2 regions of the Shewanella sp. SM29 genome follow, and region 2 is predicted to be linked to the other one. Evidence: predicted binding sites of a transcription regulator. Region 2 holds the regulator's gene; the other holds the start of a gene.
The links. Region 2 encodes LexA, which represses DNA repair genes until DNA is damaged. Its sites were predicted from a motif close to TACTGTATNNNNATACAGTA; they were not measured.
Positions count from the first base shown of each region.

Region 1: a site for LexA is predicted at 3,362-3,381, ahead of recN (DNA repair protein RecN). Genes of this name have one in related genera too.

Region 1 is NZ_JAKKRN010000001.1:215,573-223,317, reverse strand. It holds gene barA (two-component sensor histidine kinase BarA) at 1-143, shown strand, start outside; gene L5L77_RS01025 (YjaG family protein) at 118-717, shown strand; gene L5L77_RS01020 (DUF3319 domain-containing protein) at 860-1,093, shown strand; gene lldR (LysR family transcriptional regulator LldR) at 1,130-2,029, opposite strand; gene L5L77_RS01010 (AEC family transporter) at 2,321-3,283, shown strand; gene recN (DNA repair protein RecN) at 3,412-5,070, shown strand; gene L5L77_RS01000 (phosphatidylglycerophosphatase A) at 5,224-5,718, opposite strand; gene thiL (thiamine-phosphate kinase) at 5,734-6,690, opposite strand; gene nusB (transcription antitermination factor NusB) at 6,769-7,173, opposite strand; gene ribE (6,7-dimethyl-8-ribityllumazine synthase) at 7,185-7,664, opposite strand.
Region 2 is NZ_JAKKRN010000025.1:27,974-36,769, reverse strand. It holds gene L5L77_RS16165 (ribonuclease T2) at 34-1,200, shown strand; gene L5L77_RS16160 (VOC family protein) at 1,277-2,050, opposite strand; gene mtr (tryptophan permease) at 2,199-3,455, opposite strand; gene plsB (glycerol-3-phosphate 1-O-acyltransferase PlsB) at 3,455-5,878, opposite strand; gene lexA (transcriptional repressor LexA) at 6,039-6,659, shown strand; gene L5L77_RS16140 (cell division inhibitor SulA) at 6,656-7,168, shown strand; gene coxB (cytochrome c oxidase subunit II) at 7,607-8,796, shown strand, end outside.

The DNA of each region.
Region 1 (7,745 bases), on a different contig from region 2:
AACGTGAAACATCGGTTGAAGATCTCGAACCCGAAATACTAGAGTTACTTGATGAGTTAACTAAGGTAGAATCTGCGGCAAATCAAGTGATATCACAGCTATCAGCGGAAATAACAGATGACCAAAAAAACGGGCTTCTTTAAACGTCTCAAGGCGTTAACACTGCCACAAAAACAACTCTTTGCCACTGCACTTTGCCAACGTATGTTGCCCAACTATCAACTGTTTTCCGAAGTCTGTGAGTTTGGCGATCCTACAGTGTTGAGTACCGCATTAGAACTATTGTGGCAATCCCAGTACGACTCCAAGCTCAAATTCAATGTCGATGTGCATCTGCAACGCCTGGAAGATAACACCCCAGATCCTGCTGATTTTGAAGCCTATGGCGTCTATCCTGCTATGGATGCAGTGGTCGCCATATCGACCTTACTGGGTGCGATTCAAGGCAAAATTGAAGAAGACATAGTCAATATCAGCAAATTATCATCCAGCACAGTGGCTAACTACATCGAAGCGATCAGCGATGTCGATTTGGTGGATGAAGCATTAGATGATTTCGTTTTCGCCCATGAAGTCATGGAGGAAGAGAAAGAATTACAAAATTCTCTGCTGGAAATTATTGAAGAAAATCCGAAGATCACCGCAGAACTGGTCAAAGGTTTACGCAAAGACATTATCGAAGCTGGCGTATCAAATATCGGTATCAGCGTAGCTTAACTGATGAGGTGCTTGGGGTTACTCAAGCACCTATTATCCATGCAGAATAAGAAAGGGATCATCGTTTTACACCCTCACCAACGAATCCCGTCAAAGATATCCAGTTGCTATAAATAGCATCAATAAAGATTGAGTTATTCCAATGAGAAAGATTGTTTATCAAGGATTTATCTTAACCAATAGCGAAGGACGCACCGACAGTTGGAAACTGACCATCAAAGATCAACAGCGTATCGGTTCTTTATTTGAACTACGGCGTTTAGTGGGATACTTCTTAGAACTCGGCATACTGCCCGCGACACGCTCCAGCCTGCAAGACGCAAAACAAACGCAAAACACCATGAGCAAAAACACCGTAAAACCTAAAAGACGCTAAAAATCAGTTCCCTTATTAAAGAATAACTCGGTTAAATCAACGCATAGAGAATAACTCTGGCGCCTTTGACTGCATAAACTCAATAAAGACTCTTACCTTTAGCGGCTGCTGGCTGCGCTGATGATATAAAATCGAAATCCGCCTCTGCTCGCCAATCCATTCCGGCAGTAATACTTTAAGTTTCCCTTCTTTAATCTGCTGTTTTACAAACAGTTCAGGACCATACAAGATCCCGCCATGGCCTAAGGTCGCCTGAATCGCTCCGTGTAAGTCCGTGAGGGTGAGCTTAGTCGGGCCATTAAAATAAAAAGACTCGCCGCTTGGATGCTTTAAATGCCAATTAAACAGCGGCCAGACTTTTATCAGTTGATGGGCTTCAAGATCATCGGGATGCACAAGTTTAGGTGCCTGAGCCAAATATTCTGGTGTGGCAAACAGGCAATAGTCGAGCTCGCCTAAGGTACTCGACACCCAAGAAGAATCAGGCTGAGCTCCGCCAACAATCGCCACATCTATGCCTTTGTCGATCAAATCTACTAACTCATTACTCTGGGAAATGTGCAAACGGATATCAGGATACAAACGGCCAAACTCATTCAATGCTTGAATAAACACGATGGAAATAATCGAAATCGGCGCGGCGATGCGTAAGGTTCCCTCGGGTTTATCACTGCCTAAACCACTTAGTTCATCAAATTGAGCAACCACACTCTGGTAGCGTTGAAAGAGCGCCAGCCCTTCCTCTGTCAGTCGCAACTTGCGGGTGCTGCGCATAAAAAGCTGTTTATCGAGCTTCTCTTCCAACTTCGCTAACTTGCGGCTCACAGTGGCGATGGGCATATCGAGCTCTTTCGCCGCCTGCGAAAAACTGCCCGCATTGACTAAATGCACAAAAAGATAGACAAGTTGTAGTTCAGCGCCTAAATCATCACTCATTGCATATCCTAATTTCACATATTGGGTATTGACGTTAAAACGCTAAATTCACTAAGTGATTGTGTTTTAAACATTGAATTATTCACTTATACGACCATAGCGCAATAGCCTTAGATTGAAATGGTATGTTATTTTGTGGCGAGTTTTACTGCGCTGGCGCTAACTCTGGCTTTAAAGTGGCATAAAAAGAAGCAAGTGCTGTAACTCTGTCCACCAAGAATCATAGCGATAGTAAAATGACGACGGTGGACGAGTTTATTCAAATTTAATCGTAAAGGATGAGTGAGGGAAATGACCATTTTAACCCCTCTGTTTGCCGTCTTCGGGATCATGTTGCTCGGTACACTAGTGCAAAAACTAAAACTCTTGCCCGTCGATACGGATCAAGTGCTAAACCAATATGTCTACTATATTGCGTTCCCTGCAATCATGCTTATCGCCCTCGCCCAGCAGCCGATTGACGAGATTTTGCAATGGGGATTTATTGCGGGCTACAGCACAGCTATGGTAATCACTTATCTTGTCTGCCTTGGGCTATCGCTGATCGCTAACCCTAAACAGCATGCGGTTGCCGCTATTCGAGCCCTCAATGCCACCTTTGGTAATACGGCATTTATTGGTATTCCACTGCTCATCATCCTCTTTCCGCAGCAGCAAAGTGCGTTAGTCGCCGCCGCGATTGCCAGCTTATTATCCGTGTTGATGTTTGCCGTCGCCTTAGTCTCGATGGAACTGGCCACTAACACCCAAAGACAACACCACGCCTTAGTCATAATGGCGATGGCGGTAGGTAAAAACCCTATCGTTATTGGTAGCTTAATTGGCGTCGGCATTTCGGCGCTAGAGATAAAACTGCCGTCAGGGCTGGCACTAATGATCCAGCAAATAGGCAATACTTCAAGCCCCTGCGCCCTATTTGCTATCGGCATGGTACTCGCCAAAGCGATGCGCTACCAGAAAGATAGCAGCGTATTTAGCCCCAAGAATTTTATCGAACTGAGCCTTATCAACCTTTTCAAGCTGGCTATCCAACCGGCACTCGTCTACTTTATGCTTAACCGTTTTGGCGTAAGTGGTGACTACCTGATCATGGGCGTGATCTTGAGCGCACTGCCCACCGCGGCTAGCGTGTACTTACTCGCCCAGCGTTATAACACTCAGGCTTCAACCAGTGCTCAAGGCATTCTATTTGGCACCTTAGTCACTTTCTTCAGTTTACCTATCTTAGAAAGCTTAGTAAGAACCTATGCATAATCAGTTAATTAAAAATATTTACTACCGATAATGCCGATTATTTACCCAAGCCACTTTACTGTATATAAAATCAGTATATACTGTTTATCAATACAGTGGTTTGGTATGTTTTTCGACAGGAATTCACTATGCTTTGCCAACTCAGCATTAATAACTTCGCTATCGTCCGTTTTTTAGAACTGGATTTTCGCCCCGGTATGACCAGCATCACAGGTGAAACCGGTGCGGGTAAATCGATTGCCATCGATGCGCTAGGCCTATGCCTAGGCAATCGCGCCGATGCCAGCAGTGTTCGTCCCGGAGCCAATAAAACCGAGGTCAGCGCCCGCTTTTCCTTGGATGATATTCCACTGGCGAAACGTTGGTTAGAAGATAACGATCTTGAACTCGATGATGAGTGCATACTACGTCGGACGATTGGTAGCGATGGCCGTTCACGCGCCTACATCAATGGTAATCCAGTGCCGCTGACGCAGCTAAAATTACTGGGTCAGTTGCTTATCGGTATTCACGGTCAACATGCGCACCATGCAATGTTAAAAAGTGAACATCAACTCACCCTGCTCGACAGTTATGCCAACCACAGATTACTTATCGATACGGTTGCCGCCAGTTTTCAACGCTGCAAGCAAATTGAGGCTGACCTAAAACAACTCGAAGCCTCACAGCATGAACGTATTGCCCGTAAGCAATTAGTGCAATATCAAGTAGAAGAACTCGATGAGTTTGATCTTAAAGTTGATGAGTTCGATGAAATTGAGCAAGAGCACAAACGCTTAGCCAATGGCACTGAGCTCATTGATACCTGTCAGGCGAGTCTTGATCTACTGACAGATGGCGAAGAAAATAATATTGAGTCACTACTTAATCGCGTCGTTTCCCTTGCAGAAGATCTGCAAGGCTACGATCCCGCATTAAGCAATGTCAGCACTATGTTGAATGATGCCTTAATCCAAGTACAAGAAAGTGCAGGCGAATTACAGCACTATTTGAGTAAGCTTGAACTCGATCCGACCCATTTCGCCTATTTAGAAGAACGGCTATCAAAAGCCATGCAACTAGCGCGTAAGCATCATGTTAGCCCGAATAAACTGGCCGAGCATCATTTAGCATTAAAGGCTGAGCTAAGCACCTTAGACAGTGATGAAAGTAAACTTGAAGAAATTCAGCTTCAAGTCGAAGCAAGTAGAGCCGCTTACCTTAGCAATGCGCAAAAGCTCAGCCAAAGCCGTGCCCGCTATGCTAAAGAACTCGACAAACTGGTGACTCAGTCAATCCACGAACTGAATATGCCTAAGGGTAAATTTACGATCGAAGTCAATTTCCACCCCGAGCAAATGTCAGCCAATGGCAGTGACAATATCGAATTTATGGTAACCACTAACCCTGGCCAACCTTTACAACCGATTTCGAAAGTCGCGTCTGGCGGTGAGCTCTCACGGATAGGGCTAGGGATCCAAGTGATTACCGCGAAAAAAGTTGCCACACCGACATTAATTTTCGATGAGGTGGATGTCGGGATTTCCGGCCCCACCGCAGCAGTGGTTGGCCGCATGTTACGCAGCTTAGGGGAATCGACCCAAGTACTGTGCGTGACTCACTTGCCGCAAGTTGCGGGCAATGGTCATCAACACATGTTCGTCGATAAATTTAATAAGGCAGGCAGTACTGAGACCACAATGAAATCGCTCGATCGTGAGCAGCGTATCCAAGAGCTTGCAAGACTGTTAGGTGGCGATACTATCACCAGCAATACCCTCGCGAACGCAAGGGAACTGCTGCAATAGTAGTATGGATCAGATAACGAATAAGGTCGCTAAACGCTTGAATCTACACACTCTATATCACAAGCTAAGGGGCTATATCAAAAACTAAGGGTTAGTTGTTGACCATGCTAACTAACATGCCGGGTTAACTATCATGTTAGGTTAGCGATAATGTTAGCTAAAACACCAGACTAGCCCTTGCAGACAAATAAACGAAAACACGCCCGCTAAGACATCGTCAATCATAATGCCAAAGCCACCATGAACTTTGGCATCGAGCCATCGAATAGGCCAAGGCTTGATGATGTCGAAAAAGCGAAATAGACCAAAGCCGACTAACAACCAACCCCAACCTGCTGGTGCCGCTATCATAGTGATCAGTAGCCCAACCACTTCATCCCACACAATCGCACCGTGATCGTGAACACCCATATCTTGAGCGGCTTTACCGCAGATATAAAATCCCGCAAATGCGCTCAATAAGGTTAAGCCGATATACCAAGTGAGCGGTAATGGCGCCATCAATAAATAGAGGGGAACTGCGGCCAAAGTACCGAAGGTGCCAGGCGCTTTAGCGGCGAGCCCGCTACCGAAACCGAGTGCCAAAAAGTGGACAGGATTTTTTAATGACAGGCGCGTTAGCACCTGATCCTTTGACAACCATTTCATTAACATGCTCTTCGCTTAAAAGTGCTCGAAACCGTGATACGGCGGCGTAAACGGCTCACCATTAAGTTGCAACTTGAGCTTACTACCTGCACAAATTTGTCCAACGCGAACAAACTTTGCTCCTGCATGGCTCAACGCTGTCTCAAGCGCACCTTTTTGCGCTTCAGGAACGGTGAACAGCAGTTCATAATCTTCGCCCCCCGTAAGCGCATAACCTAAGGCATGCTCCTCGCTGACGGTATCTTGCATCGCGCGTGAAAGCGGGATGCAATTAACATCCACCACAGCACCAACTGCCGAAGCCTTAAGCACATGACCGATATCCGAGATAAACCCGTCGGAAAGATCGATTGCACTGGAGGCAAGCGAACGCAAAGCTTGACCCGCTAAGACTCTTGGTGTTGGACGATAATGGCGATTAATCAGGAATTCTTTATGCTCGGCTCTAGCCTGTTGCGCGCCGCGAATGATATCCAGACCTAAAGCCGAATCTCCGAGCGTGCCCGTGACATAAATCCAATCACCGGCTTTAGCACCATGACGCGTGAGTGCCTTACCCTGTGGGACTTGGCCGTGCACAGTGATGCTAATCGCCCGTGGACCACGAGTCGTATCGCCGCCAATTAAGGCGATGCCATAGTAATCGGCCGCTTCAAATAAACCTTCACTAAAGCCACTTAGCCAAGTCTCATCGACTTCGGGTAGCGTTAAGGCAAGCGTCATCCACGCGGGTTCAGCGCCCATGGCAGCCAGATCAGATAAATTTACCGCTAAGGCTTTGTAACCTAAGGCAGCAGGAGGCATATCGGGGAAGAAATGGACATTTTCAACTAAGGTGTCACAGGAGATAGCGATCGACTTGTTTTCTGCAGGTTGCACTAAAGCGCAATCGTCACCGATGCCAAGCTTCACATCACGGCGAGTGGGGCCGCGGTTGCTAAAATAACATTCAATTAATTGGAATTCTTTCACTGTACAGTTTGGCACGACTTACATCGGCCACCTTTGTTAGCAATGAAAAACGGTATCCTAAGATACCGTTTGTCTTTATTACTTGCGTGCAACCAGTTTGTCGAGCAGTCCGTTCACAAACTTATGACTCTCGTCCGCACCGAAAGCTTTTGCCAACTCAATCGCTTCGTTAATCGCGACCTTGTATGGCACATCTTTACGGAAAGTAAGCTCATAGGTCGCTAAACGAACTATGGCTTTCTCTACTGGAGACACTTCATCAATCGGGCGTTCCAGATGCGGGATGATCAGCTCATCCAATTGGGTTTTCTTCGTTGCAACGCCTGAAAATAGCTCACGAAAATAAGCTACATCAACACCGTCGAGACTTTGTTCAGTTAAAAACTCATGCTCGACATCGGCAATATTATTCCCGCTTAGTTGCCATGAATAGATGGCTTGAACGGCTAAACGGCGGGCCTTGCGGCGCTCAGAAGGCTTCATTATTTTTCCTACTATAACAACTGTTGTTCAAGTTCTTGCAGAACATTGACCATTTCAAGCAGGCTTAAAGCAGCTTCGCCGCCTTTGTTACCCGCTTTGGTACCTGAACGTTCAATCGCTTGTTCAATGGTATCAGTGGTCAAAACACCGAAAGCAACAGGCAGATCAAATTCTAAAGCAACTTGAGCTAGACCTTTATTACATTCGCCTGCAACAAAATCAAAATGAGGAGTACCACCACGGATCACCGCACCTAATGCGATAATACCGTCGAATTTACCACTGGCAGCTACGCGACGCGCAGCTAGCGGCAACTCAACCGCACCTGGTACACGGACAACAGTGATATTGTCGTCGCTGACTTGGCCAAAACGTTTCAGCGTGTCAAGTGCACCTTCAAGCAAGCTCTCAACTAAAAAGCTGTTGAAACGCGAAATTACAATCGCAACTTTGGCATTTTTCGCTTCGATATTACCTTGAACTACGTTCATTATCTTACCTAATTTAGCTAAAGCACCCAGCTCGGGGCGAAAAGTGGCGACATGATATCACAGCCAATTGCCCAGAGCCCT
Region 2 (8,796 bases):
CTCAATTCACTGCCGTAGGAAGGATCCCATCACATGACCAAGTCATTTTGTTTAACCATCAGCCGGATATGGCCGCAAGCACTTTCCCTTAAAACCCCTTCACGTGCGTTACTTGCTGCATTCGGTTTATGCGCTGCGCTCATCATTACAGCACCCGCCTTTGCCGCACCCGCAACCGGTGAATTCGTTGCCGACAAACGCTGTGAGCTATTTCAATCGAAAAATAAGCAGACGAATCCAGACCAATGGCAGAGCAATATTGGTGAGCGCTACCCTGTACTTGAAATCCTCGGCAATAGCGCTAAACCTGATTGGCTAAGAGTGCGCACCAATGCGGTGAAGTCTCCCATGCGTTGGATCAGCGGTGATTGTGGTCAATATCTATCTAATGTTGCTGGCAGTAATTTATCAACACCTGCAACGGCGGCGGAACCGGCGCAAACAACCACGGCATCGGACATCAAAGCAAAAAGCCGAGATAGCCTTAAAGAGCATGGTACCCCAGAGAAACGCCAAGGGAATCAATGTCAAATCGGTGGCGAATTCGATGCTAACGTGCTCGCATTAAGCTGGCAAAGCACCTTTTGTGAACTCTATGGCCGCCGTAAAGCCGAATGCCGCGCCCTCAGCCAAACGCCAGAATCGAGCCAATGGCAACACTTCAGCCTGCACGGGCTGTGGCCGAATAAACAACAATGCGGCACACGATATGGTTATTGCAGCACAGTCAAACTGCAGCCGAATGATTTCTGTACTTATCCTGAGTTTGAACTGAATCCATCGGTGCGCAAAAATTTAGAAGAAGTCATGCCAAGCGCCCAATATGGCACCTGTTTAGAACGCCACGAATGGTGGAAACACGGCACTTGCCGTAGCCAAGACCCTAACGAGTACTTTTTATTGGCAACCCAACTGACCCAAGCGGTCAATGCCTCGGCATGGGTACAAAAATTTATGCATGACAACATAGGTAAGAGTGTCAGTAAAAGTGAGTTAAACCAAAGTTTTGATGGCAGCTTCGGTCAAGGCGCTCACACTAAAATGAGTCTAGAATGTGGCAAGGGATTACTAAGTGAAATCCGCATTAACTTGCCCGAAGTCATTAAAACTTCTGACTCCTTACCTAGCCTACTCGCCAAAGCCAATAAGGCCTCAAAAGGCTCCTGCCCTGAAACAATCATGATTGATAACGCTAATTAAACAAATGGTTAGACAAATAAAAACGGCGATTTAGCGTCGCCGTTTTTAACCTTAATGACAGTCCTTAATATGCCAGTCACATCTGATTAAGCTTGATCACCGCAAAGGTAGCGCCTTGGGCGTCAGCAATGACAGAAAATCGTCCCACATCAGGGATATCACTAGGCGGAATGCACACTTGCGCGCCTAAGCTTTGGGCTTTCTCAGCAAACGCATCGCAATCCGCCACCACAAAATAGAGCAACCAGTGGGGAGAAATATCGCCCCATTCAGGCATTATCGTCATCATGCCGCCGATGGATTGACCATCAAGCTGCCATTCTGAGTATTCAATGTCAGGCATGTCACTTGGCATGTTGGTCCAAGGGAAGATTTTGCAGTAAAAGGCTTCTTCAGTACGCGGCTCTTTGCAAGCCAGCTCAACCCAGCAAAGGGTATTGAGTTCACCCTGACGGCGAGCACCTATGTGGTTCTTTGCTTGCCATAAGGCAAAGCGTGCGCCTTCAGGATCGCTCACCTGCGCCATCACGCCCGCATCACCCACAATATGCGGCCCCATGTGCACTTGGCCGCCCGCCGCTTGAATCGCTGCAATGCTGGCATCGATATCATCGACGGCAAAGTAGATACGCCAGTGGCTGGGGATATGTGCTTCTGACTCAGGGATTTGATACATGGCGCCTAAGTCATCTCCCGCTAAATTAAATAGCGAAAAGTGACCTTCAGGGATCGGCATTTCGACCGAGTTCCAACCAAATAACGCTTGGTAAAATGCTGTAGCTCCCTGCCAATCATGGCTTGCAAGTTCAACCCAACATGCATGTCCTTGTGCGTACTGAGTCATTTTCATTATCGGCTCCTTTGTTTTAACAATCATTCGAGTTAAGCCTGAGTTTGTATTTCTGTCCAGTATTCAGGTTAAAAAGATCTGTAAGACAAAACTCAACCGCTAAAGACAAAAAAGCCCTCACATGGAGGGCTTAAATCATCACAACAAATTAGGAATATTGCGGCAGTAAATTTGCCATCGCGAGCAGATGACATGCACCCGTGACTATGCCAAATAACACCACAAGAATAATCAGCGGTGTACCGCCTATCACTCTAAAACCTGTGCTATCGGGGAACAACTGCCGCGATTTATAGGCCATCAGCGCCGGGACGATTACCGCCCACACTGTCGCCGCTAATGCCGCAAAGCCAATCGCTACTAAGAAGCCATCGGGAAACAGTAATCCTAAAATCGTTGGCGGCACAAAGGTCACTAACGCGGTTTTCATTCGGCCAGAGCGTGAATCATCAAAACCAAATAAATCGGCAAGATAATCGAACAGACCTAAGGTCACCCCTAAGAAAGATGAAGCCACGGCTAAGTTAGCAAACAGGGTCAACATACTGTTTAACCAGCTACTCGCCATCACCTCAGACAAAGCGCCCACCAACACTCCCATATTGCCACCTTGAGCAATAATGTCGATAAACTGGCTGCGGGGAATATTACCCATAGTCGCCACTAACCAACAGGCATAAATCACCAGCGCGATAAAGGTGCCGACGAAAATCGCCTTGATAATGGTGGAAGAATCTTTGCCGTAATACTTCACTAAGCTGGGGACGTTACCATGGTAACCAAAGCTAGCGAGACCAAAGGGCAGCGCCGCCCACAGATAAGGTGAAAAGCTGTTATTACCATCGGGTTCGAGCAACTTAGTCACATCAATTTCGATCAATAAATTTCCGATCGCGAGGAAGAAGGTAATGATCATACCGCCGAGCATAATCGTGGTAATCCGATCCACGGCTTTAGTACTGATCAACACTATGCTCGCCAATACTATGGCGAACACTAGCCCTGCCACGCTTTGCGGTAACTCAATTCCCATGCCCTGCAAGCTGTGATTCACAATCGAACCACCGCCGCTGATATAGGCATAAGTCAAAATATACAACACGAAAGCGATAGAAACGCCGTTCACTATCCGCCAAAACTGCCCAAGAGTTTGCTTGCTTAAGGTATCGAAGCTAGCACCAGGTTCGAAATGTAAATTGGTTTCGAGCAACAATAAGCCCGACATCAACATGCAAAACCAAATACCCAATAACATTAAAATCGAATAGCCAAACCACATACCTGCACCGACCACGGGCAGAGAAAACATCCCAGCACCTACGGTCGTGCCAGCAATAATCATGGCACCACCAAGCAAGGACTTACCTGCGGGCTTATGCTTAGCCGCATTCATATGATTTGCCATTAAACTGTGTGCTCCGCGGTGACACTCGCCACTATCGTTTGTCTCACTGACGGACGTAATAAGCTATTGGCCTGATCTCGTATGCGATTGATATTGGACTTATCTTCACTATCCGCCAGATATCCCAATTCTTTGAGCTTCACGCTCAAAGTACCGTAGAGTTTTTTATCGTAGAACTCAGGCGCGGTAATACCATGTAAAGCCCCTAAACGCTGGGCGAGTAAATGGCTCTCAGACTCAAGTTCTGAGCGCTCCATCTTAGGTCTGTTCGCTAACAGATTGAAAATAATAGCGTAGCGTTGCAGAGTCTCACTCACTGAACTGGCTAACAACAATAATTGGCTTGAGTGCTCAGGCACGACAGCTAAAGTATCAGTCTCAACCACTAAACCTTGCCCAATCAGGAAATCCAACACTTGCTCAACATAGGCTGGTAAGTCTTTAATTCCCATGAAGAGTTCGGCTTTCAGCAGTGGATAAAAATCGGCAACGATTGAAACGACTTGCTGGCGCAGGATCTGTTCATTATGGGTTAAACAACTCGCAATTAATGACGGTACGATAAATAAGTGAATGATATTGTTACGATAGTAAGTCATAGACACTGCCTGACTCGCTTCGATAGACACTATTTCCCCTAAAGGATCGGCACTAACAACAAACTTGTTCAGCTCTAAACCTTGCTGCACTAAATGCTTACCATCACCTTCGGCAACAGATGTATAAGAAGTGTAAGGCACTTTTTTGAGTAGGGTCAGATACAAATCAAGCTGACGCTCCAGCAGACTACGTTCTAAGGCGTTTTGATCTGTCGCCAGCAAAACTAAGCTAGTCAAAGTCACCGAACTCGCGGCTGCGGCATCATTGATACGCGTCATCACCCGATTAGCCAGCACGTTTACCGCTGGCGTTAACCAACTTGGTTTCTGTTCGGGATCATCGGCCAACTCAGCACGCCAGTTTGGCGCACGCTCATTTAAGAAATTTTGCAGGGTAATAGGCTCGCCAAAATTCACGTAACCTTGGCCAAAATTACCTAATTTGCGAATGGCACCGAACACCTGCCACACAGATTCTTTTTTCTTTTTCTTACCGCTTAACTCTTTATGGTAAGTCGCCACTTCCATCACATGGTCATAGCCTAAATACACAGGCACAAGTGTGACAGGACGTTCAATACCGCGCAGTACGCTGTTCATCGTCATGGCGATCATGCCAGTTTTCGGCGCCAACAGACGGCCAGTACGTGAACGGCCACCTTCGGAGAAGTATTCCACCGAATAACCTTTAGCAAACAGCTGGTCTAAATACTCACGAAATACTGCGGTGTACAGCTTGTTGCCATTAAAACTACGGCGGATAAAGAAGGCACCACCGCGACGGAACATAGGTCCCGCGGGCCAAAAATTGAGGTTAATGCCGGCAGCAATGTGCGGCGGAACCATGCCTTGATAATACAAAATATACGATAACAGCAGGTAATCCATGTGGCTGCGATGGCAAGGCACATAAACAATTTCGTGGCCATCGTGGTGCAGCTGGCGAACTTGCTCGGCGCCTTTAATGTTGATCCCGCTGTAAAGCTTGTTCCACAGCCAAGTTAAGAAACGCTCGGCAATACGCACTAAACTGTCTGAGTAATCAGCAGCGATTTCATCGAGATACTCAATGGCCGTCTCGCGCGCTTGGGTCTCAGAAATCTTTTTACTGGCGGCTTCTTCTTGAATCGCTTTGCGCAGCGACTCAGATTTGAGTAACGAATGAAACAGTGCTTGGCGGTTTGGCAGCACAGGCCCTGTCATTACCTTACGTTGACGACGGAAATGCACGCGTGCAACCCGTGCTAACTTATGGGCAATCCCCATGTCGGTGCCATGTTCGTCAGCCATGTAACGCAGGGATACGGCATTCGAAAACTGCACGAAGTTATGTCGACCTAAGAACAGAATCATCAAGCACTTGCGTAGCCAAGTCGGGTTTTCCCGCTCAAATACGGCCGCCTTCATAGTGTCGTCTTCTTTCCCTGGCGTGCGACCCCAATACAAACTCACGGGCACCAGTTGAATATCCAATTCAGGACGTTCCTTATGCACGGCTAACAAACGCATAAAGCATTCGAGGAAAGGCTCATTACCAGCACGTTCGCCAAACAGTGGCTTACGCCCTTGAAGACAGACAACCCGAGGCGCAGTCACACCATTAGCCACTAGAGGCTCATAAGGGCTTGGTAAACCTAACTTAGCCGTTATTTCGCTCAAAGCAGCTATGTCACTAAGGGATTCTGTTTTCATCACATAAACAAGGGGTCTGGAAGCATCCAGATTCAGATCGGCAAAGGGATCCTGAGGCACCACAATAGTGTGCACTAAGTGTTTTTGGATCCAACGTAATGATTTCAACCAAAGAGAGTCGTGTTTAGGCATTATTCTTATGCAATTAAGTGCGTTTACTAGCCCGATAGAATACCAGACTATGGGCAATATTCGCTAATTCTCTCCAAAATAGCTAAAAAGTGGTTAATACTTGCGCTGCAAATAATACTGTATATACTAACAGTAACTGTATAGAAAAACAGGAAACACCATGAGACCTTTGACGCCACGCCAAGCTGAAATTTTAGAGCTAATTAAACGAAATATTGCCGATACTGGCATGCCACCCACTCGGGCAGAAATCGCAACCCGTTTAGGTTTTAAGAGCGCCAATGCGGCTGAAGAACATCTTAAAGCGTTGGCAAAAAAGGGCTGCATTGAGATCATGCCAGGCACATCTCGAGGCATTCGTCTACCTGCGGAAATCGAAGATTTGACTGAAACAGGTTTACCGCTCATCGGCCAAGTGGCCGCGGGTGAACCTATCCTCGCCCAAGAACATGTTGAACAGTACTACCAAGTCGACCCAAGCATGTTTCATCCCGCCGCCGATTTTTTACTGCGAGTAAAGGGCGACAGCATGAAAAATATCGGTATTCTCGAAGGTGATTTGCTGGCAGTTCATAAAGTAGAACAAGCTAGAAATGGTCAAGTGGTTGTCGCTAGAGTCGATGACGATGTCACTGTTAAACGTTTCGAAAAAAAAGGTAATGTAGTCTATCTACATGCCGAAAATGAAGATTACTCCCCGATTAAAGTGGATTTAGGCTTCCAAAGTTTAACAATTGAAGGACTCGCCGTCGGTGTGATCCGTAATGGAGATTGGCTATGAATAAACTACTTGGCAATGCCCCCCGCCATCCGGGCCTGTGGCTCGATGAAGTCCGTGATGCTGACTATGACTGGCACCATGCGCCCATCGCCTGCATGCCAACTAAGACTCAAGGTCGCCAAGAATTAATTCATCTGAGTGCACAACTCGCTCAGTTAAGCCAACAGGGCCGTTGGTTAGTGCTCATCAACCCTCCAAGTATTGGCTACAAGCAAATGCTCGCCAGCGCAGGTGTGCGTATGGATAGAGTTTTGCTGGTACATGCTAAAGATGAAGTCGAAACCCTGTGGGCGATGGAGAAAGCCCTGACAAGTGGTACGTCCAGTGCAGTCATTACTTGGACTCAATCATTGGATGCGCGGGATAATCGACGCCTACAAATCGTGGCTAAAAGTGCCCGAGCTATGGGCATAGTGCTTGAAGACGTAAACAGTCACTTACATGCCGACGTACGCATTGAGCAAGGCAATCTCTTCGGTCAGCAATCTTTTTTTAGCTCTGTACACTAAATATTCATTTAATTTTTTACCTTGAAAGCCGCCTCACCTATGAATGTGAGGCTTTTTTTTGGCAATTTTTCAGATAATTAGATAAATAAGTGATCTTGATCAATATTTAAACAGCAAGTATGGTTGGTTAAGTCGGTGATGATATATCACCTTCCGTGGTCAATAAGTCGGTGATGATATATCACCTTCCGTGGTCAATGAATCGAGTATTTATCGAACTCGAAGCGCCACTAAAAATAGAGAACAGATTTATTTCAGCAGTATGTGCCAGCGTGGCTAATTACCAGCAGTAACAATACTTGATTAAAAGTAACAGCCGCCAACGCACGTTGAAGTCAAAAAAGCTTTTTTGGGAACTGAAGAGTTTGCATAGAGTTGAGACTTACTGTGTTGCTCTTCTTTGTAGTTGCTATTCGCAATTGGCAGAGGAGAAGTCTTGTGAAGCAATTGTTGTATTGTTTACTCGTGGTGCTTTTCGCACCACCGTTGACCGCCGCGGACATGCGGTTCAACATGACCCCTGGCGTGACCGAGATCAGTGGCAAGGTTTATCACTTGCACATGACCATTTTGTATATCTGCTGCGCAATAGGCCTAGTGGTCTTTGGCGTCATGATTTACGCCATGATCAACCACAGAAAATCCAAAGGCGCTGTCGCGTCCCACTTTCACGAAAGCACTAAAGTTGAAATCGCTTGGACGATTCTGCCATTTATCATTTTGATCTTAATGGCGATTCCAGCGACAAAAACTTTAATCGCAATGGAAGATCCCAGCAACGCCGATCTCACCGTAAAAGTTACGGGGTCCCAATGGAAATGGCATTACAGCTATTTCGATCAAGATATTGATTTTTATAGCATACTGACAACACCCAGAGCACAAATCGAAGGCACCGAAACCAAGGGTGAAAACTATCTATTGGAAGTCGATAAACCGCTCGTTCTACCAATAAACCGCAAAATCCGCTTTCTGATGACTTCAGAGGATGTCATCCATTCTTGGTGGGTACCCGCCTTTGCCATTAAGAAAGATGCCAATCCAGGATTTATCAATGAGGCCTGGACTCGCATCGACAAACCCGGCATTTACCGTGGTCAATGCGCCGAGCTCTGCGGTAAAGACCATGGTTTTATGCCTATCGTAGTACAAGCGTTACCCGAAGCCGAGTTTGAGGCTTGGGTCACAGAGCAGAAACAAGCCGCAGGTGCTGCGGCTGAAGCCGCTCAAGCCGCTTTATCACAAACCCTAAGTAAAGAAGAGTTGATGACTCAAGGTGAACAAGTTTACCTCGGGCACTGCGCAGCCTGCCACCAGCCCAATGGCGAAGGGTTGCAAGGCGTATTTCCGCACCTTAAAGGTAGCCCGATTGCAACGGGACCGCTCAGCGGCCACCTTGAAATTGTGCTCAACGGTAAAACGGGTACAGCCATGCAAGCGTTTAGTAAGCAATTGACTGCACAAGAAATCGCGGCAGTGACTACCTACGAGCGTAATGCTTGGGGCAATAATACTGGCGATGCAGTGCAAGCCAAAGACGTCAACGAGTACATGAACGGCAATTCTGCACAAACATCCGCCGCGGTACCAAGCAGTACAACTCCGACACCCGCACCTGCAGACGTCTC